2 regions of the Clostridium fessum genome follow, and region 2 is predicted to be linked to the other one. Evidence: riboswitches for the same ligand, from Rfam matches in the RefSeq annotation. Region 2 holds a riboswitch; the other holds the start of a gene.
The links. Region 2 has a riboswitch for molybdenum cofactor ahead of PG862_RS02355 (DVU_1555 family C-GCAxxG-C-C protein). Riboswitches for the same ligand answer to the same signal wherever they lie in the genome.

Region 1 (16,591 bases), on a different contig from region 2:
CGTGCGACAATTCTCTTTCTCATGATTTTCTACCAGAAATTATACCACATTTTCACAAACTGTGTCAATCATCCCAAGCAAAACTCTTCCCATTTTTTTCATGTTCAACGCAATCGCCTCGCATTTATATTCATATTTCTGAATTTTTTTCATTTTCACGATATGAAACCTCCGTATCTGCCAAATACCGGCGGATGGACGGATGCGACGGGTGAAGAAGGATTTCTTCCGGTGTTCCGGACACCAGAACATTCCCCTGCTCCATAAAATGTACCTGGTCACAAATCTTGCGGACATGCACCAGCTGATGGCTGATTAGCAGCCATGTCATCTTATTTTTCGTCTGCTGCTCCCGCATCAGCTGTTCAAACAATTCTGTACTGTCAGGATCCAGGTTGGAAAGCGTTTCATCAACAATCACAAACGCAGGGTCAAATACCAGAGCCCTGATAAATGATAATTTCTGCTGTTCTCCGCTGCTCAGGGAACGGGCATACTGATTTTTTTTCTGCAGAAGCCCACATCGTTCCAGCCAGGCATCCATCTTCGCCTCATCCGGGCGGATTCCCCGTATTTTCAGCGGATAGATCAGGTTCTGATACACCGTATCATGCAAAAGATACGGTCTCTGTGTTGTCATCGTGATATCCCGGGGTGTCAGTCCCTCGTAATCAATCTTCCCGCCATCCGGAACCAATATCCCCTGTATCAGCTTGGAAAGTGTTGTTTTTCCGCAGCCATTGGTTCCTATCAGACCATGAACCTTCCCGCTCTCCAGATACAGTTCCTCGATTTGAAGCGTAAACTGACCTATCTTCTTTTGCAGCTTAGAGATTTTCATCCGGTGTCTCCTCCTGTCTGAAATGTTCTGCCAATGTCTGTACCGAAAATGCCAGAAGCATCAGGATCACTCCCAAAAATACCCCTTCATAATAATCGCCTGCACCTTTCAGGGTTGAAATCGCAGTTGTCATTGTCCGGGTGCTGTTTTTTATATTTCCACCTACCAGAAAGACCGCCCCGACCTCACTGATGGAACGCCCATATCCAGACACAACCGCAAAATAAATTTCATTTTTCATTTCACGCAGCAGAAGCCGCGCGGTCTGATGCCGGTCAGCTCCCATCGTCCTGGCAAACGCCCGGATCGAAGGCGCCGTGCGAACCGCATATGAATATACCATTCCACAGACGATCGGAGTGATGATCAGAACCTGGGCTGCCACCATTCCTTTGATCGTAAATACCCATCGAAGCGCCCCAAACGGACCTTTTTTTCTCAAAAGCATATATGTGAGCAGTCCGATGACGACCGGAGGTGCTCCCATCAAGGTCCGGTTCACGCGGACTACCAGCTTTTTTCCTGGAAATTTCGTCTGCTCCAGCACAAGTCCCAGAAAAATTCCAAGCATGGACGCAATCAAGGTTGACCAGAAAGACATCACCAGCGTTACCCGGATAGAATCTATCACTCCGACCGTACCAAAAAATTTTGAAAACAGGTTTCCCATATTTTTTCTCCCAGCATATTCACTGAAACACCTTATATTCTGCAGGCGTTCTCATTTTCTCAATTCTTAATGACAGAAAAACCGGAAAAAGTGCATCCTCCCTTCTCCGGTTTCCTGTTTATACATTATAAATTCTGCAAGGTTCAACTGCCTGCTTTATTCGTTTAAATACGCTAATTCCAGCACTGCCGCATATCATCCGGCAGTATTCTACTTCTGCTCTGCATTCGGGAAGAATAACGGCTCGCCGTACTCCTCTACGCCGTATTCACCGATCAGAGTCTGGATTTCCGGAGAACAGATCCACTTGATAAACGTATTCGCCGCCTCGTTGTTGACATCCGGATATTTCTCCGGATTTACTGCGATAACGCCGTACTGGTTTAAAAGTTCCTTGCTGCCTTCACATACAATATCCATATCCGGGAAATCTGCCTTCTTGGCAAGCCAGGTACCGCGGTCAGACAGGCAGTAGCCGCCTTTTTCATCTGCCATCGCCAGTGTATCAGCCATTCCAGCGCCTGCCGATACATAGTTTGGATTGCTCTCATAATCTGTAATTCCCAGCTTCTCCCAGATTCCGGTCTCCTTGTTATGGGTACCGGAGTTGTCTCCACGGGACACAAATGTCAGCTGCTCGTCCATGATCTGCTTAAATGCAGCGTTGATATCATCCGTCTTTGCAATCGGACCATCCTTCGGTCCTACGATCACGAAATCATTATACATAACCTGGAAGCGCTCTACACCGTAGCCGCTCTCCACGAATTCTTCTTCTTTTGCTTTGGAATGAACCAGTATCACATCGACTTCACCATCTTTTGCTTTCTGAATCGCATCACCGGTTCCTACTGCCGTCCACTGTAAGTCAATACCTGTATCCTCTAAAAAGATTGGCTTTAAGTAATCCAGAAGACCCGTATTATCGGTACTGGTCGTCGTTGCCATCAGAAGCGTCTCTCCGGATGCTTTCTTGGTCTCCTCTGCACTGCTTTCCTCAGCAGCCTCTGCGGTTGTCTCTGCGGCGCTTTCCGCCTCCGTCGTCTCTTTTGCACTTCCAGAGCAGGCTGTCATAGACAATGCTGTCATAGCCGCCATTGCTAATGCAATGATTCTGTTTGTCTTCTTCATAAAATTGTTCTTCTCCCTTCTTTTGTTTAAGAATACTCTGAAAAACATTTCATCGGAACGAGACTCTGGCAGAGGATGCGCCGCCTTTTACCAGCTGCCTTTCTTCCTAATAAGCAGCAGGTTCTACTTCTCTTTCCAATGCATTTCTTTCCAAATGCGGGAGGCATCCGAGTTTCCCCTGATACCCATTGGCTGTGAACCCTGACAATATACTGTGTTAGGTTTTTCAGCTCGAAATATAGTTTTCCTGGCTTCTGCTGTCCGGGTTTTTCTAATACTTCCCGAAACATCCTTATACATTTTTACTATACCATGTCAAAATTCTTCTTGTCAACCGGGCAACTTTCACATGAGCGAAATTTTTTCATTTTTTCAAGCTTCTTATTTATTTTGTCTTTTGTTTTCTACTGCTCTTTTCTACTGTTATTCTGGATTTTTAGTCTTTTTTCACTTCTATCTTGATTTTCCCTTTTCATATTTGTGCGATACTCTTTTAACTGTGCTTAATTTTTTGTTTTTGTTTTATATATTATGAATATTCAAACCATTCTATCTTTTCTACAATTTTCACTTTCTTTTCATGCATAATATCCTCACTTTTGCCGATTGTAAGCCCCCTTTTTCTATGATATCTTATATGTTATATTAATTTTCTTTTATAGTCATTCCGCATTCCGCTTGTTTCAGCGTGATCGGATGATTATTTTTCAGATTCGTCTGTTAAAAATTAAATTAATACATTTTTTTCAATTTACTCTTGTATTCTTGAGTTGGTTGTAGTATTATAGACTCAGAACTAGAACACAGTCTAGTTTTTGCAAAGGAGGGGGAAAGGATGGCAGAAACTCCTTACATATTTAACATCCAGAAATTTTCAACGCACGACGGCGATGGTGTCCGCACCACGATTTTCTTCAAGGGATGTCCCTTACGCTGTATGTGGTGCCACAACCCGGAGAGTCAGCATTATTATAAGGAACTGATTTTTCATCATCACAAATGTACCGCCTGTGGTCGATGTGTTGCAAAATGTAAACAGGGAGCCAATTCCATCGTAGACGGCAAGATTGTATTTGACCGTTCCAAGTGTACCGCCTGCGGCGTCTGTACCGACTGGTGCATCACAGAGGCCCGGGAGTTAGCCGGTAAGGAATACACGGTAGATGCACTTGTCAAGGAAGCGATGAAGGACAAAATCTTCTATGAGCAGTCCGGCGGCGGTGTGACACTCTCCGGTGGCGAGGTTATGGCTTCCCAGCATATGGACTATGTGGAAGAGGTCTGTCGCAAGCTCCACGAGAACGGTGTCAGCGTTTTCATCGACACCAGCGGCTACACAGACTATGAGAATCTGAAGCGGATTCTTCCTTACGTAGATGTTTTTCTTTACGACATCAAAGTGATGGATCCGGAAGACCACAAGAAGTATATCGGCGTTGACAATTCACTGATTCTTGAGAACTTAAAGAAATTAAGTGATGAGGGCGCAGGTCTTTATATCCGGCTTCCGATTATCCAGCAGGTCAACGCAACCGATGAACACATTGAAAGTGTCATCCATTTCCTGAAGGAAAACAATATTCACGCACGTCAGGTAAACCTTTTACCTTATCATGACATCGGAAAGGGTAAATACGCCAGCCTCGACATGGAGTACCATGATGATGAGATGAGCGTACCGGTGTCCGAGCTTATGGAACACTTTAAGTCCATGTTCGAAGAACAGGGCTTCAACAAAGTCAATATAGGAGGATGATTTAAATGGCAGAAAAAATGGATACTTCATTCGTAATCAACACACCAGAAGGTCTGTTAAAAGACAACGACCGCGGATGTACCGAAAGAATTAAAAGACTGAGAAGACTCAGCCACTCTACCCAGCCGCATCTGGATCTGGAAAGAGCCAAAATTGAAACCGATGTTTACAAAGAGTACGAAGGTTCCGTATCTGTACCGGTTTTAAGAGCTCTCGTTCTGAAAGAGTATTTCTCCAAGAAAACTCTTTACTTAGGCGATGATGAGCTGTTAGTTGGTGAGAAGGGTAAAGACCCGCAGTGTTCACCGACTTTCCCGGAGCTGTGCTGTCATACCATCGAAGATATGCACATTATGAATGATCGTAAACTGGTTAACTTTACCGTTACCGAAGACGATCTGAAGCTTCAGGAAGAAGAGATCATTCCGTACTGGAAGAACCGTGCAGTCAGAGAGCATCTCTTAAAAGCTATGACCCAGGAATGGAGAGACTGCTATGAGGTTGGTATGTTTACCGAATTCATGGAGCAGCGTGGACCGGGTCATACAGCCGGCGGCAAGAACTTCTACATCAAGGGCTACGGCGACTACAAGAAAGAGATCGAGCAGGCTATCAAAGAGCTTGACTACTTCAATGATCCGGAAGCTTATGACAAAGAGCAGGAACTTCGCGCTATGGATATCTGCTGCGATGCTATCATTATCTTAGGTAAGAGATATCACGATCTGGCTCTTGAGAAAGCTGCTGAGGAGAAGGATCCGGTCAGAAAAGCAGAGCTCGAGCAGATCGCAGCTAACTGTGCGGTTGTTCCGGAGCACAAACCGGAGACCTACTGGCAGGCACTTCAGATGTACTGGTTTACACACCTTGGTGTTACAACCGAGTTAAACCCGTGGGATGCATTTACACCGGGTCGTCTGGATCAGCATCTGATTCCGTTCTATGAGAAAGATACCGCTGCAGGTACTCTGGATGATACAAGAGCTCTTGAGCTTCTTGAGTGCCTCTGGGTTAAACTGTTCAACTCTCCGGCTCCGGTTAAGGTTGGCGTAACCTTAAAAGAGTCCGGTACATATGTAGACTTCGCAAATATCAACTCCGGCGGTGTGAAGGAAGATGGTACTGATGCAGTTAACGCTGTTTCTTACTTAATCCTTGACTGTATGGAAGATATGAGACAGAACCAGCCGAACTCCAACGTACAGATTTCCAAAGTTACTCCGGATAAGTTCTTAAAGAGAGCCTGCGAGATCGCTCGTCAGGGCTGGGGCCAGCCGGCATTCTACAATACCGATGAGCTGATTCAGGAGCTGGTAAATCAGGGTAAATCTCTGGTAGATGCAAGAAACGCTGGATGCTCCGGATGTGTTGAGACAGGTGCTTGGGGAACCGAGGCTTACTGGCTGACCGGTTACTTAAACATCCCGAAGTGCTTACAGCTCGCTCTGTATGATGGCTACGATGTAATGTTCAAAAAACAGATCGGACCGCACACCGGCAAGGCAGAAGACTTTAAATCCTACGACGAACTGTGGAACGCATTCAAGACACAGCTTGAGTACATCATCGATGTTAAGATGCGCGGCAACCTGGTTATCGAGAGAATTTACGCAGAAATGATGCCGGCTCCGTTCCTTTCCATCTGTACCGATGACTGTATCAAGAAAGGTAAAGACTACAACGCTGGCGGTGCAAGATACAACACAAGCTATATCCAGGGTGTTGGTATCGGAACCATTTCCGATGCACTTTCCTCTATCAAGTTCAACGTATTTGACAATCAGAAGTTTACCATGAAAGAACTCATCGACGCTATGAATGACGACTTCAAGGGTCATGAGGATATCCTGAACCTGGTTAAGAATAAGACTCCGAAATACGGCAACGATGATGATTATGCAGATGACATCATGGTAAGCGTATTCAACGAGTACAAAGATTATATCACCGGCAGACCTACCACCAGAGGCGGTGTATATCATGTAGATATGCTTCCGACCACCTGCCACGTATACTTCGGTGATGTTATGATCGCAAGCCCGAACGGACGTCTGGCACATATCCCGCTGTCTGAGGGTATTTCCCCAGAAAAAGGCGCTGATATCAACGGACCGACCGCAGTTGTTAAATCCTGCTCCAAGATGAATCACTGTGAGACCGGCGGTACTCTGCTGAACCAGAAGTTTACTCCGGCTGCTATCGCAGGCGAGAAGGGTATTGACAACCTGGCTGCTCTGATTCGTTCCTACTTCGCTATGAACGGACATCATATGCAGTTCAACGTTATCGACCGCCAGACTCTGATTGAAGCTCAGAAGAACCCGGAGGAATACAAAGAACTGATCGTCCGCGTAGCCGGATACAGTGACTACTTCCGTAACCTGGATAAACCGCTTCAGAACGAGATCATTGAGAGAACCGAGCAGAGCTTTGGAGGCTGTGGCTGCTGTTAATTGCTCGCAACAGTTTGACAACTCTAAAAGTCTTCATTGTAACCTATTAATGCCTTCTATGAAAATGATATAGCCCCAAAAGGGCGGAAAGCCCCGGCAGCGAAACTGCCGGGGCTTTCTTATTTCTTTATCCTTATCTCAATATCAGATATTCCGCTCTACTCTGTTATCATTTTTGTCCTTCTTAGATAATTTTAGTCAAATTTGCTGTTACTCGCCACCTAATGCGGGAATCTTCTCAGCTGAGATAAACGCCAGGGCAACTGCCAGACCGCCTGACAGCACCTTGCTGATCATATAGGCTGTTACCCAGTTTCCCGGTATCAGGGACGCTACCAAGGTCATCTGACCGCCTACTACATAGGCACCTGCCACAGAGAAAGCGGCATTTAATACTTTCCCGCGCTTATCCATCTTGGAAAACAATGGCAGCATCGCAAGGCTCTGTATAAAGGAAAGGAACAGTCCGACAACTGCCTCCTCATTGATACCCAGGATCGCCCCGATGCGCTGGATCGGCTTTTGGAGACGTTTTAACGCCACCTGCGACAACACCAGACCGCCGCACGCTGCGATGACCATACGGAGTACCATAAAAAGCATTTCCTCAATCAGAGCATTCTCGACAACCGCATACTTCGGCATAAAAATTCCGAAGACTGCCACACCAAACAGGAAAAAACTAAAAATACGGATCGCATTTCCGATGAAAATCATGATCTTCATCGTCAGCTCCGGAACCAGCACAAATGCCGCAATCAGCACCACGCACAGCACCAGCACCGGGATCATATTAAAAAAGAGCTGACGGACAGGCAGACCCAGCATCAGACCTCCGACCGCCAGACCAGACGGTATGGCAATCAGCCCGAAGATGAATCCCCGCATCAGCTCTCCTATTTCATCTTTTCGAACGGCTGCCAGAAAGACCGGCAGCTGGTATCCGACCGTCATTCCCAGACTGCCTGCTACCATCGCACCGGTAAATGCTGCCAGAGCCGGTGTCGCCGCCAGCTTCTGTGCCATGCCAAGCGCCCCCATATCCGGCGCCAGAAGGCAGCTTGGAATGAGCGCCGGATCAAACGGCATATGCTTTGCCGCCTCTGCAATCGCTTCCGCGTGGGTCTGCACATATGTAACTCCGATCGCAAAAAATCCGACCGTGGACATCGCCAGACCGCCCATGGTGGCAAGCCCCTTTTCAAAGTTCGGCATCAGCCCCAGCTTTCCTCCCAGTATCTCATCCAAAAGCCCGGCTGCCGCAAATACAAGCATGATCGCAATGAATATGTTCATAAGACCTACCTCCCAGCTTTTCCCTATTTCTCTATTCCCCTGTTTTCACTTATTTTCCCTCTATCAGGCACATTTCTCTGTCAATCACAATTCTTTTTTACCTCGCCAGCAGCTGTATCAGCACGCCCCCGATGGTCAGCATCAGTGCCCCGCAGGAACGCGTCACAATCTGTGCAAATGGAAGCAGTTCCATCCGTTTCGAACTGCTGAGCACCGCTACATTTCCGGAGCCGCCCATGTTCGTTGTACACATCCCCGCTGCGATCGATGATTCCAGCGGATAAAATCCCATCTTGATGCCGATCAATCCGGCGGTCAGTGTGATCGCCCCGACAATCAGCACGACACTGAGCAGATAAAACGGAGTGATCGTGTGTAAAATCGTCTTTAAATCAATCAGCGTCGCCCCGATTCCGGTCAGCGCCGCCGCTGTCCAGCTGTGGATCGCGAACTGTCCCCACTCTCTCGCCGCGTCCTCCAGGCGCTCTGAAAGGATTCCCGTTCCCTTCACAATCACAACTGCTACAATCATCCACGCATACGTCGGTACAATCGAAATAAAATGATGGCAGAGCGCCCCCAGTTCATAAAATGCCATTGAAATGATAAGCCCCGTACATAAGAGTGCGAAGGTCGGTTTCATCGGAGGCTGTTTCTTCACTTCGTGACCGTCATTGACAAGGCAGCCATTTCCGGTCAGGGATGGCTTTCGCTCGCCGATATTATTGGCTAAACCGCCAAAAATGATCGCTACACAATTTCCCAGCACCGTCGCCGGTGCGATCCGCGTCAGGATCTGTCCGGCGTCCGTCCCCAGAACCGACGAATACATTGCCGACAGAGGCACTGCTCCCGCCGTCATGCCGCCGCTCGTCATCGGAATACCGATATACAGGATGCCTTCCAGAAAACTATCCCCCATCACCATACCGAGCAGACCTGAAAGTATCACGCCGACTGCCAGCGATATGACAGCTGTCGGAAGCAGTTTCACCGTTGCGCGGATCAGAAGCCCGCGGTCGATATTGAAAAGACTTCCTGTGATCAGCGCTGAGATATAGAAGACCAGAAATCCTTCTTTGTTGACAAAATTGTCCAGGATCTCATGCGTCTGCTCCGGAATCAGCCCCAGCGCCTGGATGACCGCCGCCCCCAGAATACAGATGACCGAGCCGCCCAGGTACGTTTTCACAACCGGTGTATGATTTCCTAAAAAATTGAGTCCCTCGCCCAGCACCATCAGCGCAATCATGCCGCCGACCAAGCCTGCCGGAAGACAGTCTATATACATACAGACCACCACCAGCGCCAAGATGCCTAGATACAGAGGGATGGAAAAACCAGCGATCGTATTAGCTTTGCCAGATATTTCTTTCCTCTCTTGCTGCATTTTTCATTTCACCTCTGAGTATTAATTTCTTCCACAACACTTCTTATATTTCTTCCCAGATCCGCAAGGACACGGATCATTCGGATAAATCTTCTCCACCTTTTTCGCGGTTACCGGTGCTGGCTGGGACATTTCCGGCACCATCGCCGGCATGCCGCCGATCATACCTCTCTCACTTAATTCCCACGGTTTATTTCCACGGTTTTCTTTTGTTCTCGTATTGTTGAACGCATCCATGAGAAGTCTTAAAAATTCGCCCATCTGCTGCTCGCTCTGGAAAACAATCCCTTCTTCATGCATCTTATTCATCAGTTCTGCCGGTGATTTTCCTTCATAGCTGTTGGTCCACGTCTCAAAGCACCATCTAGCCGCTTTCTCATACGACACATCCAATTTTTTTATGAAATAGGACTCCAGCTCCTTATAAGCCAGTACCCCTGACTCATACCCTTTCTGACAGATTTCATCCAACTGCTGTGCAGACGGAATATAGAATTTTTTATTCTGCTGCTGTTTCAACAAAGCAGTGAGTCCATCACCCTCAAAAACTGGAAGATGTACATACAATCCCCTCTCGGAATAAAGCGGATTCTCTTTCGGCAGGTCCTGCATTCCCAGTTTCTCCATCGGGAAAATGCAGGATTCTGTGATGTCCTCCGGCATTTCCTCCAGCATCCCGATCATTTCTTCGATCGTGCCTTTCACCTTCAATTTGTACAGTTCATACAAAATTTCCAACGGCGCAATCTCATAATAATCGATAAAGAAGCTGATACACTTCATCAGCCAGCCTTTTTTGCTCTGAACCGCCCGGAATGCCTCATCGTCAATCCCGCTAAACCCCTGTGCAATCTCTTCAAAGACAGTAAAGCAGTCACTCACTTCCTCAAAACTTCCAAGTACGTATTTATATAACTGCATTCCATCCATAATCTCTTCTGCAGAAATTTTCTGTGGCTCGGTACAGGCTTTGCAAAAAAGCACCATCTGCTCTTTCGTCAGGCATGAAAGTCTGCCCCGGAGTGCCTCTTTTGTCGTTAAATATTCAACAATTCGGTCAATCAGGTCATCCTTTTTAAGCCGGGAACAGTTCTTTAACTCGTAGCTTCTTGCTTCGTTTAATAAGTCTTCTTTGGTCCATTCTTTTAAATATTCTCTTAATAACATACCATTTCCTTTTCTCATCTTACATCGTTTCATGCTTCTCTTCATATTTTTTTATTATACTTTTAAATGCACATGGATTGCAAGATATATCGTTACATATTTCTGCTTCGCGCGAGTGCGCATCATTGGCATTACACAAAAATACAGCCTGTCTCCAAGCTTCTCAGGAAACAGACTGTATCGATTAAGGATTATGGTAAATAAAGGATTGTCGTAACTGTTCAGTAGGTCTGCGCATTTACTGCGCTGACCGTACGAAAACATGGGCCAGCAGGCAAAAATCCCATTGCCGCAGGCAATTTTTAATGGATTTTTGCGCGTGACTGTGAAGGTACTGAACAGTTACGGATTGTCTATATTTTACAGAAATACTGCCAGCTCTTCTAGCGGCTTGCGATCTGTATGCAGCCTGGACGGATGAGCTGTCTCTGCCGGATATCCAAGCGGCAGATAGGCCGTCGGCTGTAAGCCCTTCATCTCTGGGAACTGCTCCAGCAATTTTTCTGGATTAAACATACCAACATACGTTGTTCCCAGTCCCAGTTCTGCTGCCTGCAGCATCATCTGGGAAACCGCCAATGTCACATCGATCTCTCCATGGTTTTTCCCGTCCTCTTCCCTTTTCCAGGAAATCTCTGGATCATAGGCTGCTACAATCACAACCGGCGAATGAAACTGACACGCCGTACATGCATCCGCTTTCGCCAGAGCCTCCTCACTCTGCATCACGAAAAAGCGCTGTGGCTGTAAGTTATGTGCCGTCGGGGCTTTGCGTCCCGCCTCCAGCACTTTCTGTAATTTTTCTGCCTCAACCGGACGGCTGTCAAATTTACGAAGTGAATAACGTGCATCACATAATTCTTCAAATTTCATAGTAATCAAAACTCTCCTTTGCGTTACAACTAATAGCTCCGAATCCGATCCGAATCCTCTTCCCCCGTCTTCTCGATCTTCCGGATCTCCACCACATAGCTGCTCTTATCGTTGACCTTCACTTCCACCTGGTCACCCACATGGTGTCCTTCGATCGCTTTTCCGAGCGGCGACTCGATGCTGATCCGGTTTTCCAGGGAATTGCCCCGGATGCTCGTTACCAGACGGTATACTTCTTCCTCGTCGTCATCCTCAAAATACAGGGTAACCGTATCATTCATTCCGACCTCATCCGGGCGGGATTCTTCCGATACGATCTTAGCGTGCTTCAGCATATTTTCCAGATAGCGAATACGGCTTTCATTCCGGTTCTTATCCTTCTTAGCAGCATAATATTCGAAGTTTTCGCTCAAGTCACCCTGTGCGCGCGCCTCCTTGACCGCCTCGATCGCCTCTTTGCGGACCACCAGCTTCCGATGGTCGATCTCTTCCTGAATCTTCTTTACATCACTTTCTGTCAGCTGCTCTCTCATGTCTTACTCTGCCAGTCCCTTTTTTTCTATCATTTCTACAACCTGTGCTACATATTTTCCGCAGATTTCATCCGTCGGTGCCTCGACCATCACGCGGATCAGCGGCTCCGTACCACTCGGACGAACTAAGATTCGACCGGTATCGCCCAACGCATCCGATACCTTCTGAACCTCCGCCTGCACGTCGCGGTCTGCCTGCGCCGCCTCTTTATCCTTGACTCTGACATTTTTCAGAACCTGAGGATAAATCTGCACCTCGTCAGCCAGCTTTGCAAGTGTCTCTTTCTTCTCCAGAATCACTTCCATCAGCTTTAATGATGTTAAAATGCCGTCTCCGGTCGTCGCGTGCTTGCTGAAAATGATATGACCCGACTGCTCGCCTCCCAAGCAGTGGCCGTTCTGGGACATATTTTCATAGACATACTTATCGCCAACTGCCGTCTTCTCATAGGAAATACCATCGCGCTCAAATGCCTTATAAAGACCGAAGTTTGACATAACCGTGGTGACAACTGTATTGTTGACCAGCGTGCCCTGTTCTTTCATGTATTTTCCGCATACATAGAGGATCTTGTCGCCATCCACCAGCTTGCCTTCACTGTCCACTGCCAGGCAGCGGTCCGCATCTCCATCATAAGCGAATCCAACGTCCAGATGATTTTCAACCACGTATTTCTGCAGTCCCTCGATGTGGGTGGAACCGCAATTTGTATTGATATTCAGACCGTCCGGCGTGTTGTTGATGACGTGCGTCTCCGCGCCCAGTGCATCGAATACGTTTTTCGCAATCGCGGAAGCGCTTCCGTTTGCACAGTCCAGACCTACCCGCATATTTTTGAAAGACCGTGTTGCCAGGGAAATCAGATAACCGATATAGCGGTTGCGTCCCGCTGCATAGTCAACGGTGCGTCCGATCGCATCGCGCTTGGCAAATGGAATTTCGCCCATCTCGCCATCCAGATACGACTCAATCTTCTCGATCGTCTCCTCCTCCAGTTTCTCGCCGCGTCCATTGATGACCTTGATTCCGTTGTCATAGTATGGATTGTGGCTTGCGGAGATCATGATACCGCAGTCAAACTCCTCGGTGCGTACAACATACGATACACTCGGAGTAGTTGTCACGTGAAGCAGATAGACATCTGCGCCGGAAGCGGTCAGTCCCGATACCAGCGAATACTCAAACATATAGCTGCTGCGTCTCGTATCCTTGCCGATCACGACCCGGCAGCGATCTGCTTTCGTCTTCTGTCCATAGTACCAGCCCAGGAAACGACCTACTTTATAGGCGTCCTCCACGGTCAGCGTCACATTTGCCTCGCCGCGGAATCCGTCTGTTCCAAAATATTTACCCATTTTGAGAGTTCCTCCTACATCATCAAATACAGAGTCCAAAGGTCATGTACATTTATGGAAATACCCCACTAACATACATGACCTTCTACGATTTTGATTCCAACCTGAAGAAAATCCTGCAGCCAACGGCGCTTCACACTTTCTGCCGCTGCTGCTTTCTATGTCTGATTGCACATTTTTTACTGAATTTCTTTCAGATAGCGACCTACCGCATCCTGCCAGGACGGAAGGCGCTCAAATCCGTTGTCCGAAAGTTTTTCTTTGCTGATCCGGCTGTTCATCGGGCGTTTTGCCTGACCCGGATAAGCAGCTGTATACTCGGCAGTGCTGACCGGCGTCACCTTGACGTCCATGCCCGCCTGTTTAAAGATCTCAACTGCAAATTCATACCAGCTGCAAAGTCCCTCATTCGTCGCATGGTAACGACCATATTTATCACTCTGAATCATATCAACCAGCAAACGTGCCAGATCGTATGTGTAAGTCGGGGAACCGATCTGATCATCCACAACACTGACTGCCCCGCGCTCTTTGCCAACGCGCAGCATCGTCTTGATGAAGTTCTTGCCGTTCACGCCAAATACCCACGCTATACGGACGATGAAAAACTTCTTTACCAGCTCCTCGACTGCCAGCTCACCCTCATACTTCGACTGACCGTAGGCGTTGAGTGGTTCCCGGTGGTCATCCGGCTCCCACGGGCGGGTGCCCTGACCGTTGAATACATAATCGGTGCTGATGTACATCATTTTGATGTCCAGACCTTTGCAGACCTCAGCGATATTTCTCGTTCCATCTGCATTGACTTTACGGCAGAGTTCCATATTCTGTTCCGCTGCGTCTACTGCAGTATATGCAGCGCAGTGGATCACTGCATCCGGCTTTGCCTCGGTGATCACGCGGCGGCATGCCTCTGCATCGGTAATATCCATCTCATCGACATCCACACCGATGCCAGTAAGACCCTGTTTTTTCAGCTCATTCATCACGTCATAGCCAAGCTGGCCTTTAACGCCTGTCACTAATACTCTCATTATAATCTATCTCCATACATTTTTTCGAAGTACTGGCTGTACTCACCGCTTAAAATGTGTTTCCACCAGTCCTGATTGTTCAGATACCAGTCGATCGTCTGACGAATGCCGGTGTCAAAATTGTATTTCGGCTTCCAGCCAAGCTCCGTCTCGATCTTGGTCGGATCGATCGCATAACGGCGGTCATGACCCGGACGATCCTTGACGTAACGGATCAGGCTTTCCGGCTTGTCCAGCGCTTTCAGGATGGTTTTGACAACCTCCAGGTTGGTCCTCTCATTGTGTCCGCCGATGTTGTAAATCTCACCGACGCGTCCCTTGTGGAGAATCAGATCGATCGCCTCACAATGATCGGATACGTGCAGCCAGTCGCGAACGTTCGCGCCGTCGCCGTATACCGGAAGTTCCTCGTCTGCCAGCGCACGGCTGATCATCAGCGGAATCAGCTTCTCCGGAAAATGATATGGACCGTAATTGTTGGAGCAGCGGGATACTGTCACCGGAAGTCCGTAGGTTCTATGGTATGCCAATACAAACAGATCCGCACTCGCCTTGGAAGAAGAGTACGGGCTGGAGGTATGAAGCGGGGTCGTCTCCGTGAAGAAGAGATCCGGGCGGTCTAACGGCAGATCGCCGTATACCTCATCGGTCGATACTTGATGATAACGTTTAATTCCATAGGTGCGGCAGGCATCCAGCAGGGTGGTCGTTCCCATGACATTGGTACGGACAAATGCCTCCGGGTCCGTGATGGAACGGTCTACGTGGCTCTCCGCTGCAAAGTTTACAACGACATCTGGTTTTTCCTCTTCAAACAGCTTGAATACGAAGTCGCGGTCTGCGATATCGCCGTGTACAAATTTGTAATTTGGTTTGTTTTCAACCGGTTTCAGTGTCTCTAAGTTACCCGCATAGGTCAGAAGATCCAGATTGATGATCTGATACTCCGGGTATTTATTTACCATATGGTGTACGAAGTTTCCGCCGATGAATCCGGCTCCGCCTGTCACGATAATCTTCATTGTTTTAACTCCTTTTAATTCTGATGTATTTTATCAACATATTTCCCATCCAGTACGTCTTTCAGATATTTGCCATACTGGTTTTTCTTGTATACCTCGTATGCCTCCAGCACTTCTTCCTTGCTGATCCAGCCGTTTAAGTACGCAATCTCCTCCAGGCACGCGATCTTGCGGTGCTGGTGGGTCTCTACTGTCTTAACGAAATTGGTTGCCTCAACTAAGGACTCATGTGTACCGGTATCGAGCCAGGTAAAGCCCTGTCCCAGAAGAATGACATCCAGATCGCCATTTTCCAGATAGATGCGGTTCAAATCGGTAATCTCAAGCTCGCCTCTGGCAGACGGTTTTAACTGTTTCGCATACTCTACTACCCGGTTGTCATAGAAATACAGACCCGTTACACAGTAATTGGACTTCGGTTTCTCCGGCTTCTCCTCGATGGAGATCGCCTTGCCCTGGTCGTCAAATTCTACGATACCGAAGCGCTCCGGATCATCGACATAGTAGCCAAATACAGTCGCGCCCTCTTTCTTGGCAGAGGCAGCACGCAGGCGTTTCACAAGTCCCTGACCCTGGAAAATATTGTCGCCCAGAATCATCGCCACGGAATCGTCTCCGATGAACTCCTCGCCGATGATAAATGCCTGTGCCAGTCCATCCGGACTTGGCTGCACGGCATAGCTTAAATGTAAACCAAACTGATGTCCATCGCCCAACAATTCCTTAAAACGCGGTGTGTCATCCGGTGTCGAAATAATCAGAATATCCCGGATTCCCGCGTTCATCAGAACGGAGATCGGATAGTAAATCATCGGTTTGTCATAAATCGGAAGCAGCTGTTTGGAAGTTACGCGTGTCAGCGGGTAAAGGCGTGTGCCTGAACCGCCTGCTAAAACGATACCCTTCATATCTTGTTCTCCTCATATGTTTTATTTTCACGCCTCTTTTCTAAAAAAAGGCAGATCTCATCACTATAAGTAATATACCACATTTGCCTGCTGCTTGCAAATTTATTTGCTTTGCACTTCTTTCTTGCATTGTACAATCGTAACTGTTCACGGGTAGGCAC
Region 2 (16,591 bases):
AGCACTTAAAAGCACTGTTTTCGGGCGAAGTCCCGGCGCATGGGCTGCCAGCGCATACATCTGGCTTGGAACACCGATCAGGCAGTCTGCCCCCTCGCCGTCCCGCGCTGCCGCTTCCATATCGTGAATCAGCCCGTGAACCTTCGTCTCCACCTGGATGCGCCCCAATCCTTCTTTTAAAAGTCCTCCAATCGAAAAAAATCCCGGTCCTTCCATATAAACCGTGACCCGATCGCCCGGCTTTACCATGTACTGCATCCCTGTTTCAAAGAAATCCGCCGTCTGCATCAGATCGTCTTCGGTAAAAAACAGGCGCTTCGGTGCCCCTGTACTGCCGGAGGTTTTCAGCGTGATGATCCGCGCGATCTCCTTGGCTGGAACACATAAAAATGTTTCCGGCTCCGCTTTCAGTTCCTCCGGGGTTGTGAGGGGAAGTGTCCGGAAATCCGCCCATGAAAACGAATCCGGCGCGAGCCGTACATCGGAACCTGCCATTTCCCCAAGCTGTCCCCAGACGGATGTAAATTTCTTCTGATAAAATGGACTTTTCTCCTTTACATACGAAAGTGTCCGCCATAACCCGGACGGCTGCGCCGCTGCAATAAAATAACCGCAGCCCGCTTCTTTTAAAATCTTCCGTTCCGCCCCCAGCGCCGCGCAGACGGATTCCAGATTTCCATCGAAGATCTGCTGCCCGATCCACTCCGCCAATGTTCCCGACGCGTCCTGCATCTTTGCAAGCACAAATCCCGCCTCCGCCAGCCGGTCACGGATTGTTTTAGCAGACTCCAGCCGTCCCAGCATCCCGTCTAAGAAAAGCTCTTTCTTCCGGGCATACATATCGCTCATCAAAAGCCATCCTTCCGGTTTTAACACCCGGTACACCTCCCGGAGCACCGCCGCCGGTTCCGCAGCCTTGGAACAACTGCATTCCATCAGAATGATATCTGCCGTCTGATCTGGATATGGCAGTTTCTCCGCACATCCAGTCTCTATCCAGCCAGGTTCATGCACATCCGGATTCTTATCCAAGCCGGAAATCTGCCAGCCTGGGCAATGCTCAGAAAGCCAGCGCATCGTGCCGCCAGCTCCGCAGCCGATGTCGATGACGCGAAACGGCACTGCAGGATCTATAGACTCCGTATCTGCCGCTCCCGCCTCCGGTATCTCAATTCCCGCAAACTGGAATATCTGCCTCGTCAGCGCAAATCCACCGGGACGGCAGAGACTGCACTCATTTGTATCCATTTTTTTCACCTCTCCTTTCTGCGCTTCTATTATCTGCCTCTTTCCATCGGAGACAAGTAGTATGCACAGAACGGAATCTTCTTCCCGTCTTTATACACATGCAGGCTGCACTGGCGCAGGCGCTCGATATCGAGATTACCGGCATCCTGAAACGCCATGGATGTGATCGTGAAGCCGTGGCTTTTGGCACGCTTTAAGAAATCCTCCATATTTGTTATGTCAACCGGCTCTTCTTCACAGCAGCAGGATTCTGATTCGGGCTGATTTCCGCCACAGCAGCAGTTTCCTGGTTCTGGCTGATTTCCGCCACAGCAGCAGCTTTCTGGTTCTGGCTGGGTTCCGCCACAGCAGCCGTTTCCTGATTCTGGCTGGGTTCCGCCACAGCAGCCGTTTCCTGATTCTGGCTGGGTTCCGCCACAGCAGCAGCTTTCTGGTTCCGGTTGAGTTCCGCCACAGCAGCAGCTTTCTGGTTCCGGCTGGCTTTCTCCACAGCAGCACGTCTCTTCCAAATCGCGCCGTTCCCAGCGGCGTCCGACAAATTCACGGTTCTTCTCCGCCGGATCCGGACCGCAGCAGCAGCCTTCGCCCTCCGGTTCTGTCTCGGTTTTTCCACTATAATTTGTCAGCGGCATCAATTTATCCCCAGGCATCACGATAAAATCCCCGTGGAACCCACACATCGGGTGATCGCAGCAAGATGGCGCGATCTGTTCCTCTTTGATAAGCCCCCCGCTCTGGCTGACAACCGCCTCCAAAAGTTCATCCAGCGTATAGCGGTCATCATTCGCCGGAAGCTCCGGGATACGCCCAAAATAGCTGACCGGCTGGAAATGCACGCCCCGCACATACGGCGACCGCTGAATGGCAAACCGGATGATGTCCCCGATCTGCTCCGTATTGACGCCCGGAACAATGACCGGAACAAGCGTCACGCCGATTCCATACCGACCGCACTGCTCGATCGCCCGTTTTTTCACTTCCAGCATCGGACGGCGGCGCAGTTTTTCATATACGGCATCGTCCACACCGTCAAACTGCATAAATACAAACGAAAGTCCCGCATCCGCCAGACGCTTTACAAATGCCTCGTCCTCCGCCAGGCGCAGACCGTTGCTGTTTAACTGCACATATTTACAGCCAGCCTGCTTCGCATACGCCACGATCTCCGGCAGATCGTCCCGCACTGTCGGTTCCCCGCCGGAAAGCTGCAAAAGTGTCTTTCCCGGATCCGTCAGATCGTCGATCCAGCGTTTTACCGTGTCTAAGGACGGATCCTTTGCCCCGTCCGGCTCCGCAAAACAGAAGGTACAGTTCATATTGCACCGCGCTGTGATCTCCAGCAAGGTACAGCAGGTGGCGCGTCTGTGCTCCGCACACAGACCGCAGCCCGCCGGGCAATTTAGATTTTCATTTTCTCCCACCGCCGGACGTTCCCCGCGCCAGTCGGCAAACTTACGCTTATTTCTCCAGATTACACTGGAAAATGTCCCGTGATCTGGGCAGGTTTTTACCAGATATATCTGCCCGTCCCGCTCTTCCCGCTTTGCCGGAATGCGTTTTAAACAGACCGGACAAACACTGTATGTATGGCGCATTTCTTCCGGCAGGACGCCTCTATCCTGCGAATCCATTATCATCTTCCTGCATCCCCTTAATCTATATATCTTCTATATATCCTCTATTTATCTTCCAGCTCTCTCTCCACATCCGCCATACGTCCTTTTACCAGCGCTTCCGGCAGATATACCTCGCCGCACTTCGGACAGCACAGGATCTCGGTGTGGAAATTGTGCCCCAGATAGTCAAAAAATGTGGATTTCGGCACCATTTCCACCTGACACCGGCGGCAGATGACTTTTTTTTCCAATGCCTCTTTGATCCGCTGATCTCTTCCGCCTCCATCAATCGTCGGCATACTCATCACTCTCCTTCCAGATTCATGCGGTGGCTGTAGCCATTCCAGAGCTTATAACCGCCGTCCGGCAGCACCTCGTACTCTGCCCAGTAGGTCATATGCTGGATCTTCAGATGCCCGATTCGATGTCCCGTCTCCGGGTCGATGATACCGCGGTCTTCCCGCTCACAGTGTTCAATGACCTGTTCCATATCTTCGAGCAAAATCTGACCCGCTGACAATTTGCGTTCCAGTTTCTTCTCAACTTCTAATTTCATGTGTGTTTCCTCTTCGATCGTCTCATTCCAATATGTCTTAAGCAGTTCCCGTTTCGCCGCCAGGCGGTTGTGCCAGCGCTCTGTCACTGTCGCTGCCGGACGTCCCGCACCATTTAACCCAAACAGCAGATCGAGGATATGTACCGCCTCCTTGCCCTGTCCGGCAAAGGACTCCCGGCAGTTGACGCAGTAGGTCACATACGGCAGTTCCTCCTCTTTTGCACGGGAAGTTGTCATATAGCTTGTGTGACTCGGAGAAGCAATCCCGATATGTCCGCCGTATCCGCAGCAACGCGCCTTTTTCCCGTCATACGGCAGATTTTCCCACGTAATCCCCGCCGCATCCGCCAGATGGCGTACACTCTCCTGCAATTCCGGGTAATAGCGGCTGGCGCAGGGATCAAACAAGGCATAGGACTGGGCCTGCTGGGTACTTCCCGCTTCCATTTCACCCTTTTCAGCATTGTCCGGTTCCAAAGCAGCATCTTTCTCCATGCCCCACTCTTCCATCACTTCCGCCAGAAAGACAACCGGAAGCTCCGGCAGGTATTCTTCAAACATCTTCCGGCAGTTCGGGCATGCTAAAACCACTGTCGGTTCGCCAAGCTCTCTCCACTGCCGCCACATTTCCTCCAGATGTGCCGCGTGGATGTCCACTTCGCCTGCCCATTCGGCAGGCGCACCGCAGCAGGTCATCCAGATCGCCGCATCCGGCTTTTTGGAACGCAGCCACTCATACGTCCGCGTCACATAGCGCGGATCCGAACCGGCGAGCTGGCATCCCGGAAAGAATGCATAGGAACTCTTCTTAACATTCTCCGGTTTCCGCGTAAGCCCCGCTTTTCCGGAGGCATATGCCATGTCGCGCAGCCAGAAATCGTGAAATGGCCACGGCATCGCGCCTTTTTTTTGCATTGCCCGCATACTGTCAAGCAGAAACTGGCTGAAATCGATATGCTGCGGACATACTTCCTTGCAAAGCCCGCAGTGGTCGCAGGTGCTGATCAGTCTGGTCGCCCACGTACCATCGCGCGATAACGTACCGGGATGGATTGTTATGTAAACCTCTTCATACAAACGGCGCGGTGTTTTCTCATGCAGGCGCATCAGATCACAGGCACGCATACAGGCATCACACGAACACTTCTGGCAGCGCGTGATCTCCTGCATCGCCTCTTCCTCCGTATACGATTCCCCGTTTGCCGGAACCACCCGATCGGCACGCTCGATCCCATTCATTTGAAGATTTAAAAGTGTCCCTTCCTTTCGAAATGGCTCATTCATGCCGCCCGTTTTCAGATACCGTTCGATGGCAAGCGAAACCGCCAGCCCATCTGCCAGCGCCTTCATGCTGTCGCCGCCTGTCAGGGAACCTCCAATGAAAACGCCCGGTGTCCGGGTTGCAAATGCGCCGTCCGGGTCCATTTCCAGACCAAAGTCCGCGCTATCTGCCCCAGTTGCCACATACACGGCATCATAGTCCGCCCGGAGTGCCTCCAGATCCGTTACCGTTTCACCGAGATGGCGTGAAAATTCCTCAAACTGGAACTGTGCCTCGATCTCCGCATCAAATTCCGCCGGATCCATCTGGTTTCTCGCCTGACCGCCCAGAACCATTTCCCGCTCATAAACCGTTACCTCGTACTTTTTATTGCAGAGACGCAGTGCACAGCCAAGCCCCGAAAGACCGCCTCCGACGATCGCGATCTTTTTTCCTTTCGACGGCAGGTTATACGCATTCGGTGCCTTCCGCTTCGCGTACTCGACCGTCGCCCGCTCTAAAAGCCCGATCGCGATCCCCCCGTCCAGCTTTGCACGCAGACATGCCTTCTCGCACGGATGGCTGCACAACTTCGACACAATATCCGGAAATCCCACCGTATTCTGATAGGTCCGGTACGCCGCGTTGAAACGTCCCTTTTTCCACTTTTCTTCCAGCCCCTTGATATCCAGCCGGAACGGACAGGCTGCCTGGCAGAACGGCGGCTCGTTCTGATGGCATTTCTCCGCCAGCGTCTTCTCAAAATCTTCCAAATAGCTCACAGGGCGGACCTCCCTTCTTTTCTCCTGCATTTATCGTTACTGTTCACGCATACGTGCCCAGTAACGGAATTTGCCGTGGCTTCGCATTTAAATACGGCAAATTCCTGCTGCCACCACGTTTTCTTACGGCACTTTCGGTTCCAAAAGTGCCTACCCGTGAACAGTAACCATTTATCCTCTCCCAGAATCATTTATCCCGTCCTCCATCGATAAGTAAAAATTCTAAGAGCCAACTTTTAATACTTTTTATTATATACCATAATTACAAAAAAGCCGCTGCAAAACCTACCTCTCTAAACATAGATTCTGCAGGTTCGCAGCAGCTTTTATTTAATTCTTATTTACAATCACGCGATACACCTTGCCGCAGCTGCCCGCTTTATGTGCAGCCACGCATTCCTCTTCCTAATCGGATTAGAACGGACGCTCAGCTGTCGGATCATCCAGGGATACGTAGAAGCTCTGGGTTCCTACCTGTACCGGATTCTCTTTGATGTTCTCCAGTTCCTCATACATATCGGAACCAAGGAAGTATTTCTTCGGCTCGTACGGTTTCTCGCCCTTTGCGATTGCATCCAGACCAGCTTTTACCTTCTCCGGAAGTGCCGGGATCTCATGGATACGTACGCCGCAGGCATTGTAGATACCATTCAGAACTGCACAGTGGCCAGATGCCTGGAATGCCTCAGAAGCACCTGAAGAACCGAACGGACCATCAGAGATAGCGCCATCGATATGAATCAGGTTGATATCATCCGGAACATCCTTGATGTAGGAAGTGCCAGCGCCAAACATGTTCGCATGTTTCTTAACGTCTGCGTAGTCCTCTTTCAGGGCGAAGCCGATACCATGCATGATACCGCTGTATGCCTGACCGTTAACAGCATCGATATTACCGATACGTCCAACGAAGTCAACACAGGTGAATTTCAGAACGGTAGTCTTACCGGTCTTAGTATCAACCTCAACCTCTGCCAGGTTCAGGCAGTATGTGAATGCCGGAGTCGGGTCGCCGATACCGGTATTCGGATCCAGACGGCACAGACCCGGAGTTGTGTTGGTCTCGTAACGGCCGAGATACTTGGTCTCGATGCCTTCTGCCTTCATCTCATCATAGGTACGAAGTGTACCATCTTCTTTTCTCATAGCTGCCAGAAGCTTGTTCGCTGCGATGATGGTTGCATTACCATCCATGTACAGGGAACGGCTGGCACCAGCCATACCGGTATCCGGACAGGTCTTGGTATCATTCTGAATCAGCTGGATATCTTCTGGTGTCAGATGCATTTCTTTCAGAGCTTCCAGTGTTACTACCAGAGAACCGGTTGTAGCACCCTGGCCCATTGCATGCCATGTGTCGTATTTGCGGATCTTGTTGCCCGGCATAAGCTCAAGAGCAACCTCAGCGCTGTCGCCGCCGCCCTCAGTAACGTTGAAGCCGCCCCATGCGATACCAACGCCTCTTCTCTTCTCCGGTGTGTCAGCTGCTTTCGCATCAGCCACCGCCTTCTCATAGATTGGACGCATGGTATCCATGATCTTCTCCATCGGATACTGCGGATATACATAGCTGTTGATATTCTTATCGCCTTCACGGCAGATATTCTTATAACGGAACTCGAACGGATCCATGCCCAGTTCTTCTGCCATCATATCCATCAGCGGCTCGCTGAGTGTATATGCCTGCGGAGAACCGTAGCTTCTGTAAGCAGTACCAAATGCATGGTTAACGTTCGCTACACGAACCAGACCTGCTACGTTCGGTACATTGTACGGGAAGAAGGTGAAACGTGCCGGTTTGGTCATAACGTCGTCACCGCCCCAGGAGTAAGCGCCGTGGTCCATACCGATATCAAATTCAGCAGCCAGGATCTTACCTTCATTATCACATGCCAGACGGCCATTGGAGTATGCCGGGCAGCGTTTGCCGCTGAAGTGCTGATGCTCTTCATAGGACATGGACAGGGATACCGGCTCGCCGGTAACTACGGTACAAGCTGCACACAGTGCGATATCGCCTGCGTTGGTAGACCATCCAAAGCTTGCGCCGGTCGGGTTCATGATGATACGGTATTTATCCTTCGGTACACCAAGGCAGTTACCCAGACGTCCGATCGAGGAGTATACACACTGGGATTTACACTGAATGGTCAGCAGGCCATCATCGCCCCAGTAAGACTGAAGTACACAACCCTCGATGGAAAGATGCGGCTCACGGGAGGAGGAGAAGCTTCCTTCTACTACATGCGGTGCTTTGTCGATTAAGTCTCTTACCTCTTCTGCATCTTCCAGACCTGCTCCCTTTAATACCGGCTGCTCGCAGAAGATGTTCGGAGTATCCTCATGGATACGGATAGCATCCGGCATAACTGCATCCAGATATGTCAGATACTCTGGCAGCTGCTCGTATTCCATCGTAACCTTAGCGGCTGCTGCACGAGCCTGACGATGTGTATGAGCTACTACCATAGCGATAACATCACCGTAACGATAGATCTTCTCATCCTGAAGAACTTTACGGGATGGTGTCATAACAGTACTTCTCTCATGGAACTGACCCTCAGCCATGATGTTAGTTCCGCCTGCTGCGATGAGGTCTTTTGCTGTGATAACCTTAACAACGCCCGGCATCTTCTCAGCTTCCTCAGTATGGATAGCCAGAATCTTTGCATGATGGGTAACCTTCGGCTGAACGATAGCTGCATATAAAACGCCCTGCGGCATCTTAAGAGCCTGATCATCGCCGTAGTCGGTCAGACCACAAACCTTACCAAGTGCATCCTGACGAACAACCGGTTTTCCGTAGTAGTTGCCATCTTCCGGATTGTGGAACTTGATATCCTCGATGCTGCACTCGCCACGCATAACCTTAGCTGCAGCCATAACTGCATCTACAATCTGTTTGTATCCGGTACAACGGCATACGTTTCTTGTCTTCTGGAACCAGTCACGAACCTCTTCACGGGTCGGATCCGGGTTCTGCTCTAACAGAGCATATGCGGAAACGATGAAGCCTGGTACACAGAAACCACACTGTACAGCACCGCAGTTCATCCATGCAACCTGTAACGGATGCAGATGCTGCGGAGTACCGATACCCTCGATGGTGGTAATCTTGGAATACTCTTCTACCTGGCTGATTTTCTTGGTACAGGAACGGATTACCTGTCCGTTCAGAATGATGGAACATGAACCGCAGACACCGGTTCCACATCCAACCTTAACACCGGTCAGACCGATCCGGCGCAGAACATCTGACAGTTTATCGTTTTCCGGATCGCACATAAACATACGATCAACACCGTTGATGTTCAACATCATTTTTCTTAATTTCATGCTGTTTCGTCCTCCTTCTTTAAAATAAATAGAGCCCTGATGCTTCCGACTATCCTTCCGCATCATACCCAATACTTACGATTCCTTAGTCATCCGCGTTTTCCAGCATCTCTGCCAGATCCGCCAGATCCACGCCATAGTCCTCCAGAAGTTCTCTGGCCTTGCGGTAGGTATTCTCTACCACCTGGGGACACCGAAGTGCCTTGTTGGCTATGTTATCTCCTAAAATCGAATGACAATCACTTCCTCCATAGATTTCACCATAGTTTTCCTGAAACCAGTCTGCCAGTTCCGGTATCATCTCGCTGTATGCCGCTTCCGGCTCAAAGAGCGCCATCATCATCGCCGCACCGGTCAGAGCTCCGCAGGTCAGCCCGCTTCTGACTCCCAGACAGAGTGCTGCAGATGCCTTCAGAAGGCTCGGGTTCTCCTCGCCCTTAAGGGTAAGTCCCAGTGATACAAGTGCCTGACTGCAGCAGCTTCCCGATAAAAGCAGCTGGTTCAGTTTTTTAATATCCGGCTCCATCCGCACCTCCTGTTCTTAGAAACACAAAAAGAAAAGCGGCACCGCCTCTGAAAAGACAGTACCGCTTAACGTATCCGAGTTTGTATATACATCTGCACCTATAGATATGGATACACCTATATCTATACCTATACCTATACCTATCTGCCAGCACATATATACCCTATCTATACAAGAAGCCTGACAGCTTCCCGTATCCATCGATGTAAAGCGAATCTCTCTTTCTTTTCAAATGCGGAAGGCACTTCCATTTCCAGATGTACCCATTGGCCTGACTGCATACGGTTTCCCGCTTAGCAATTTCGGCTCGAAAAACAGATTGTTTCTATTTTGGTTTTGATACCTCTATGGTACTCTGCTTTTCATCGAAAGTCAATCTCATTTTTCATAATTTTGAAATTTTTTACATCGACAGGACACTTGTTCGCCCCTTATTTTACCTCAATACGGGATTTTCAACATGCTATTTTACCCTTGTAATATCTGTTTACTTACAAGATTTCAGCATAACTTCCGTTCAAATATTGTATTATTTGAAGATTTGTATTCTTTCTTTCTACTATTTGATCGAGTATTTTTTTTAAAAATAACGATCCACACACTTTTATAATTTTTCATTTTCATTTGTTTAAACGTGAATTTTGTTCACTTTAATTTCACTTATATGAAATTTATATCTTTTTGATTCATAATCAAACATGAATATCTGTTATTTATCCGCTATAAATCCTCACATTTTTAAGTATCTTTTTTTCATTTTCTTTTTCTGTTTTAAATTTTATTCTGCAAACCATTATTTTTTATTTCAGATAACGCAAGCATATTTAAGAACAGAATTCATGCACATACAAATTCCGCATCGAAAATGTGATTTGCATAAATTTTTTCTTATTTATAATCCGTACAAATCCTACTTTCTCCCCGCAAAATACGCCTGCAGGTTCTCCCCTACATGCTCCAGATGCCGCTCCATCTCCCGGCGCGCCAGCGCCCCGTCTCTGGCTTCGATCGCTGCCAGAAGGCTTTCGTGTTCATTTTCCCGGACTTCATCAGAGCGGACTGCCGCCTGGTTGAAGCGCGCATACGCGTCCTGATCGGTCAGGATGAGCTTTAACATCCGCAGGATAGACGGACTGCCTGAGAGATGCGCGATCTTCAGATGGAACGCCAGATCCTCCTCGCTTCCCGCCCTTCCATGGCGGATTGCATAGAGATAGTCTGCCTGCAGATCTTTTAATTTCTGCAATTCCTTCGGATCAATCCGCTCTGCACACGCCTCCGCCGCATATCCCTCCAGGAGTTTCCGCACTAAAAGAATATCCTCCAGCCCGCTTTCTGTCTCCATCGACGCCGCCTCGATAAGCTCATTCGCCGCCTTCATCTTCTCCCGGCGTGACCGTTCTTCTTCCAGAAAGCGTTCGCCCTGCGGCGTCAGGATCCGCCCCTTATTCTGCACCTTGACAAGCAGCCCTGCTTTCTCCAAATCCAGAAGCTCCCGCCCGATGCTGGCGGACGGAAGATGCAGGATCTGCGCCAGCTGGAGCGCTCCCGCCGGGGTGTTTAATTCCTGCATGGCTGTCAGTATTTCAAAGCTGCTGTTTCGTTTTTTCCCTGCCATTTTTCCTCCCTTATGCTCTAACCCATTTTAAGCTGTAAATCCTCATGCTCCTAACATCCATTTTTATTCTCATATTTCACAATGGACCACACACATCCATCGATATAATCTCTACCTTGGCAGCATCACACTACCCATTTCTATGATTGTATCATCATTTCCGATTCGTGTAAATCATCCCTTTAAATACTTCTATGACAGAAAAAAGCGAACCGCAGGGTACATTTTCTTGCCCTGCGGTCCGCTTTGAATCTAAAATCATTTCAGATTTTGATCCATCTGTTTTTATTTATTACTTTTTATCTACATTGATGAACAGATAAGGAAGCCCTACGGAGTAGTACTGGATACCGCTTACATCCGGATTGGTCATAACGGCTACAGACTGTCCGTAAATCGGGAACAGAACACACTGATCTGCCAGCGTCTTCTCACAGCCAACTAAAGCTTCCCAACGAGCATCCTGGTCGAGTGCCAGATCGCCCTTCTTTGCGGACTGGATGGTTGCATCGTAGTCTGCATCGGAGAACTGGGAGTAGTTGGTGGAGCTGCCGGTTATCCACATATCCAGATCAGTCATCGGATCTGCGTAGTCCGGACCCCAGCGGGTAAGACCGATATCATATTCACCTTTCTGCATGTATTCCAGACGGGCTTTCTTCGGAAGTACCTGAAGTTCGATGGTCAGACCCGGCAGGTTGTTCTGCCACTCGCTCTGTAAGAACTGTGCAACAGCCTGTGCAGAATCAGTATCTTCACACATTAAAGTGAAGGATAAGGAATCTTTGCCAAGCTCGCCAAGGCCTGTCTTCCACAGCTCTTTTGCTGCCTCTACATCGTAGGTCCAGCTGTCATATGCGCTGCCTGCTGCCTCACGGAAATCTTCGCCCTTTTCATTGGTTGCAAGGCCCTGCGGTACGAAGTAATCCATCGGTGTGGAACCATCCTTCAGAACACGGGTTGTGATCGCTTCTTTGTCATACGATTTTGCCAGTGCCTTACGGATATTTACATTGTCAAGCCCCTCTTTCTTCATGTTCGGGGTCAGATACCAGTTGTAACCGTCACTTCTGGTGGAGAATCTCGGATCATCCTCATACTGCTCTACCAGGTTACCGCTTAAGGTTACAACGTCCAGATCGCCATTCTCAAAAGAAAGGGCTGCTGTCTGGCTGTCGGTAATGATCGAGAACTCAACGCCGTCGAGTTTCACATCGGATGCGCCGAAGAACTGATCATTCTTTACTAATTCTACCTTCATGGCAGACGGCTCATAGGAAGATACCTTGAACGGACCATCTGCTAACAGGGTATCTGCGGAAGTTGCAAAGTTACCGCCGCAGCTCTCTACAAATTTCTGATTTAAAGGCAGGAAGCATGCGCCGGATGCCATCAGGTAATCAAAGATAGCACACGGAGAGCTTAAAGTTACGACTAATGTCTTATCGTCCGCTGCCTCTACACCCAGTTCCTCAACCGGTTTTTCACCTGTTGTTACCTCTTCTGCATTTGCGATGCAGGCAGTTGTGATAAAGAACTGGTAATCACTTGCAGTTGCCGGATCGGCTACTCGTCTCCATGCGTAAACGAAATCGTTTGCCGTTACCGGATCGCCGTTGGACCATTTTGCGTCGTCACGGATCTTGAAGGTCAGGGTCAGACCATCCTCGGACTTCTCCTCACTCTCCGCCACGCCATAAACCGGAGCACCTGACTCATCCTTGGTCATCAGACCCATCATAAACTGGGAGATAACACCACTGGATGTGTAGTCGTTGGAAAGTGCCGGATCCAGGGAGTCTACCAGAGTGCTTGCCTGATAGCGAAGCACCTTGCCGCCCTCAGCCGAGCTGCCGCCCTCTTCGCTTCCAGATTCAGCCGCTGCTGTCTCTGTTGTCTGGGTCGAGCCGCCGCAGCCTGCCAAAAGTCCAGCAAACATGGCAGAAGCCAGCGTCCACGCCATTACTTTTCTTAGCTTCATAATACTTCCTCCTTTTTTGTTTTTTTAATAAAACCAAACCATTCCCGTTTCATGCTGCATTTCCTGGTCCCGGCTGTCTATCCTCAGTTGTCTGCTGGTTCGGCTCATCTATAAAATCACCCGCTAAACAGGTCATTTTATCACATTTATTATGGTTGATTTTGTGCCGGAATGCATCGGCTTTCTTTTAAATCTACACCCATTTTTCCAAATCTGCATCGGTTCCGCGCACAAAATGTGTGCCCTCAATCTGATGCATCGTACCTGCGCCGTAATCCAGACCGCTCGTCTTATAATCATAGTGCAGTGCAATCCGGCTGCGCTCTACCACCGGGTTCGGGTTCGGGATCGCCGAAATCAGGCTTCGGGTGTACGGATGTACCGGATGGGAGAAGATCTCCTCCGTCGTGCCCGTCTCCAGAAGGTAGCCCAGATGAAGAACGCCGATGCGGTCGGAAATATATTTAACCATCGAGAGGTCGTGGGCGATGAAGAGGTATGCAAGCCCCGTCTCGTCCTGGATGTCCTTCATCAGGTTGACAACCTGCGCCTGAATGGACATATCGAGCGCCGAGATACACTCATCGGCAATGATCAGCTTCGGGTTCATGACAAGCGCCCGGGCGATGCCGACACGCTGCCGCTGACCACCGGAAAACTGATGCGGGTACCGGTTTGCATGTTCCGGCGCCAGACCTACCTTGTGGAGGATGTCTGCCACCATCTCGGTCCGTTCTTTCTGGGAATGGTACCGGTGATGGATATCCAGCCCCTGTGCAATGATATCCGCTACTTTCTGGCGCGGATTTAAACATGCCATCGGATCCTGAAAAATCATCTGCATATCACTTCTGAGTCTCGCCTCTGTCTGGCGGCTCATTTTTCCGGAAATATCCATCCCGTCAAAGGTAATTTGTCCTGCGGTCGGATCGTAAAGGCGGATCAGCGCCCGCCCGATCGTCGTCTTTCCCGATCCGGATTCCCCCACAAGACCATAGGTCTCGCCCGGATTGATATAAAAACTGACATCCTCAACCGCTTTTACGGTAAATTTCCGGCTGACCGGAAAGTATTGCTTGAGTCCTTTTACTTCCAGAAGGGGCTTTTTGCTTGTCTCTGTCACTGTACTCATGCGATTCCCCCCTCTTTCTTCATTCTCTCAATTCGATCCCGAAGCTCCGGCGGCATATCGACCTTCGGCGCCTTCGGATGCAGCAGCCATGTCGCGGCGCTGTGCGTCTCCGATATCTTGAACATCGGCGGCTCCAGACGACTGTCAATGTTTAACGCATATTTATTCCGCGGTGCAAACGCATCGCCCGTTACCTTGTGAAGCAGGTTTGGCGGGCTGCCCGGGATTGTGTAAAGACGTTCGTCGTCCGTTCCCAGATCTGGCATCGCGGAGAGAAGTCCCCATGTGTACGGGTGGCGCGGATCGTAGAATACATCCTCGACCGTGCCGCTCTCGACGATCTTGCCTGCATACATGACGTTGACATAGTCGGCAACCTTCGCAACGACGCCCAGATCGTGCGTGATATAGATAACCGACAGCTGCCGTTTTTTCTGAATTTCCTGAATCAGTTCCAGAATCTTCGACTGAATCGTAACATCCAGCGCCGTCGTCGGCTCATCGCAGATTAAAAGCTCCGGATCGCACGCCAGTGCGATCGCGATGACGATTCTCTGGCGCATACCACCGGAGAGCTGGTGCGGATAGTTTTTGATTCGCTTCTCCGCGTCGGTGATGCCGACCAGCTTCATCAGCTCCAGCGCCTTCTCATATGCCTCTTCCTTCGGTGTATGGTAATGCCAGATCATGCCTTCCATGATCTGTTTTCCAACCGGCATCAGCGGGTTTAAGGATGTCATCGGATCCTGGAAGACCATCGCGATCCGTTTTCCGTTGATATGGCGGCGGATTTCCTCTTTTTTCATCTGCAGAATTTCTCTGGTGACCCGCTCCTGCGGGTTCCGGTAATAGGAAAATGTGATCTGTCCGCGGTCGATCGTTCCGTTCTTTGCCAGAATTCCCATGATCGCCTTCGCGGAAACCGACTTACCGGAACCGGACTCCCCGACGATCGCGACCGTCTCGCCCCGGTTTACCGTCAGGTTGACGCCCCGGACGGCATTGACCACTCCGGCTGTCGTCTCGAAGGAAATGTCCAGATTCCGCACTCGTAAAATTTCTTCTTTTTTCTCCATGCCATTTCCTCCTACATATCCTTCATCTTCGGATCCAATGCATCACGCAGACCATCCGCCAGCATGTTAAAGCACAGCATCAGAAGTCCCATGACAATTAACGGGAACACGATCATGTACGGATGGCTTGTAAAGTTCTGATATCCACTCGAAATCAGGGAACCCAGCGAAGCCATCGGCTCCGGCACACCCAGGCCAATAAAGGCTAAGAATGCCTCGGTAAAGATCGCATGCGGGATCGAAAACATCGTCTGTGTAATCAGAGGACCAAAAATATTTGGTAAAATCTCTTTGAAAATAATGCGGAAACTCTTTGCTCCCAGCGTCCGGGAAGCAAGCACATATTCCTGCTCTTTCAGCTTTAAGACCTCCGCGCGGGCGATTCGGCTCATGCCCAGCCACCCGGAAAACATCAGGGCGAACGTGATAGACATAAGCCCCGGTTTCATGACTAACAAAAGCAGGGTAACCGTGATCAGGTACGGAATACTGTTTAGTATCTCGACGATACGCTGCATGATCATATCGACTTTTCCACCAAAATATCCGGATACAAGTCCATACGTCAGACCAAACGCAAGGTCGATGAATACCGCCAGCACCGCTACATACAGGCTGATCCGCGTTCCGCTCCAGGTTCTGGTCCAGAGGTCGCGTCCCAGCGAATCGGAACCAAACCAGTAGTAGGTATCGGTCAGATCGTTGCTCTCATAATAGTTGATTTCTTTACTTCCGGTGGATGTACGGATCGTCTCAGAACCATCTAAGATACCCATATTTTCCAGTCCCGGCACTCTCGGCGCCATGTTCTGGTTGGTAATAATCTGCTGATCGTAGGTAAACTGGTTCATGTGAGGTCCGACAAGCGCCATCACAATCAGAAACAGAATACAGACAAAGCTGAACATTGCGCCCTTATTTTTCTTAAACCGTGCAATTGCCTCTTTCCAGTAGCTCTGGCTTGCAAAGTTTGTATCGACATGTTCAAAGCCGTCTTTGTGCTGGAATTCAAAATCATCGTCCAGGAATTCGATCTGGCTTAAATATTCTTCGGGTGATAACACATGCTCCCGAACGGAAGCCGCATCCCCACCTGTCATTTTCTCATCTGTCTTTTCGTCACTCCGTTTTTTCATGCCATCACCTCTCAATCCGATTTCTTCGCCAGACGGATTCTCGGGTCGATAATTCCGTACAGGACGTCAACCACCAGCATCAGGACAATGTACATGACACTGTAGATAAATGCCAGCGAAATCGTCACGTTGTAATCGTTGGACTGAATCGCTGCAATCATTAAACTTCCGATGCCCGGAATCGAGAAGATCTTCTCGATAACCAGGGAACCAATCATCAGATCGACAACCAGCGGCGCCAGTACCGTAATGATCGGGATCAGCGCGTTTCGAAGTGCATGGCGCACCAGAAGCGGGCGTCCCGTGATTCCCTTGCTCTCCGC

Region 1: another riboswitch for molybdenum cofactor. It lies ahead of PG862_RS10355 (substrate-binding domain-containing protein); the one in region 2 lies ahead of PG862_RS02355 (DVU_1555 family C-GCAxxG-C-C protein).

What each region holds. Positions count from the first base shown of each region.
Region 1 covers NZ_JAQEQF010000007.1:111,593-128,183, reverse strand. The annotation lists gene PG862_RS10365 (ABC transporter ATP-binding protein) at 131-841, opposite strand; gene PG862_RS10360 (ABC transporter permease) at 828-1,511, opposite strand; gene PG862_RS10355 (substrate-binding domain-containing protein) at 1,722-2,642, opposite strand; molybdenum cofactor riboswitch at 2,770-2,891, opposite strand; gene PG862_RS10350 (trans-4-hydroxy-L-proline dehydratase activase) at 3,478-4,398, shown strand; gene hypD (trans-4-hydroxy-L-proline dehydratase) at 4,416-6,851, shown strand; gene PG862_RS10340 (ethanolamine utilization protein EutH) at 7,062-8,147, opposite strand; gene PG862_RS10335 (2-hydroxycarboxylate transporter family protein) at 8,245-9,537, opposite strand; gene PG862_RS10330 (SEC-C metal-binding domain-containing protein) at 9,559-10,704, opposite strand; gene PG862_RS10325 (nitroreductase family protein) at 11,065-11,577, opposite strand; gene greA (transcription elongation factor GreA) at 11,607-12,110, opposite strand; gene glmM (phosphoglucosamine mutase) at 12,114-13,466, opposite strand; gene rfbD (dTDP-4-dehydrorhamnose reductase) at 13,646-14,500, opposite strand; gene rfbB (dTDP-glucose 4,6-dehydratase) at 14,500-15,522, opposite strand; gene rfbA (glucose-1-phosphate thymidylyltransferase RfbA) at 15,537-16,430, opposite strand.
Region 2 covers NZ_JAQEQF010000001.1:491,887-508,477, forward strand. The annotation lists gene PG862_RS02330 (DVU_1553 family AMP-dependent CoA ligase) at 1-1,248, opposite strand, end outside; gene trsS (radical SAM (seleno)protein TrsS) at 1,278-2,879, opposite strand; gene PG862_RS02340 (DVU_1557 family redox protein) at 2,927-3,163, opposite strand; gene PG862_RS02345 (pyridine nucleotide-disulfide oxidoreductase/dicluster-binding protein) at 3,169-5,463, opposite strand; gene PG862_RS02350 (molybdopterin-dependent oxidoreductase) at 5,878-8,799, opposite strand; gene PG862_RS02355 (DVU_1555 family C-GCAxxG-C-C protein) at 8,885-9,325, opposite strand; molybdenum cofactor riboswitch at 9,531-9,650, opposite strand; gene PG862_RS02360 (FCD domain-containing protein) at 10,236-10,943, opposite strand; gene PG862_RS02365 (peptide ABC transporter substrate-binding protein) at 11,236-12,924, opposite strand; gene PG862_RS02370 (ABC transporter ATP-binding protein) at 13,118-14,047, opposite strand; gene PG862_RS02375 (ABC transporter ATP-binding protein) at 14,053-15,132, opposite strand; gene opp3C (oligopeptide ABC transporter permease) at 15,144-16,268, opposite strand; gene PG862_RS02385 (ABC transporter permease) at 16,280-16,591, opposite strand, start outside.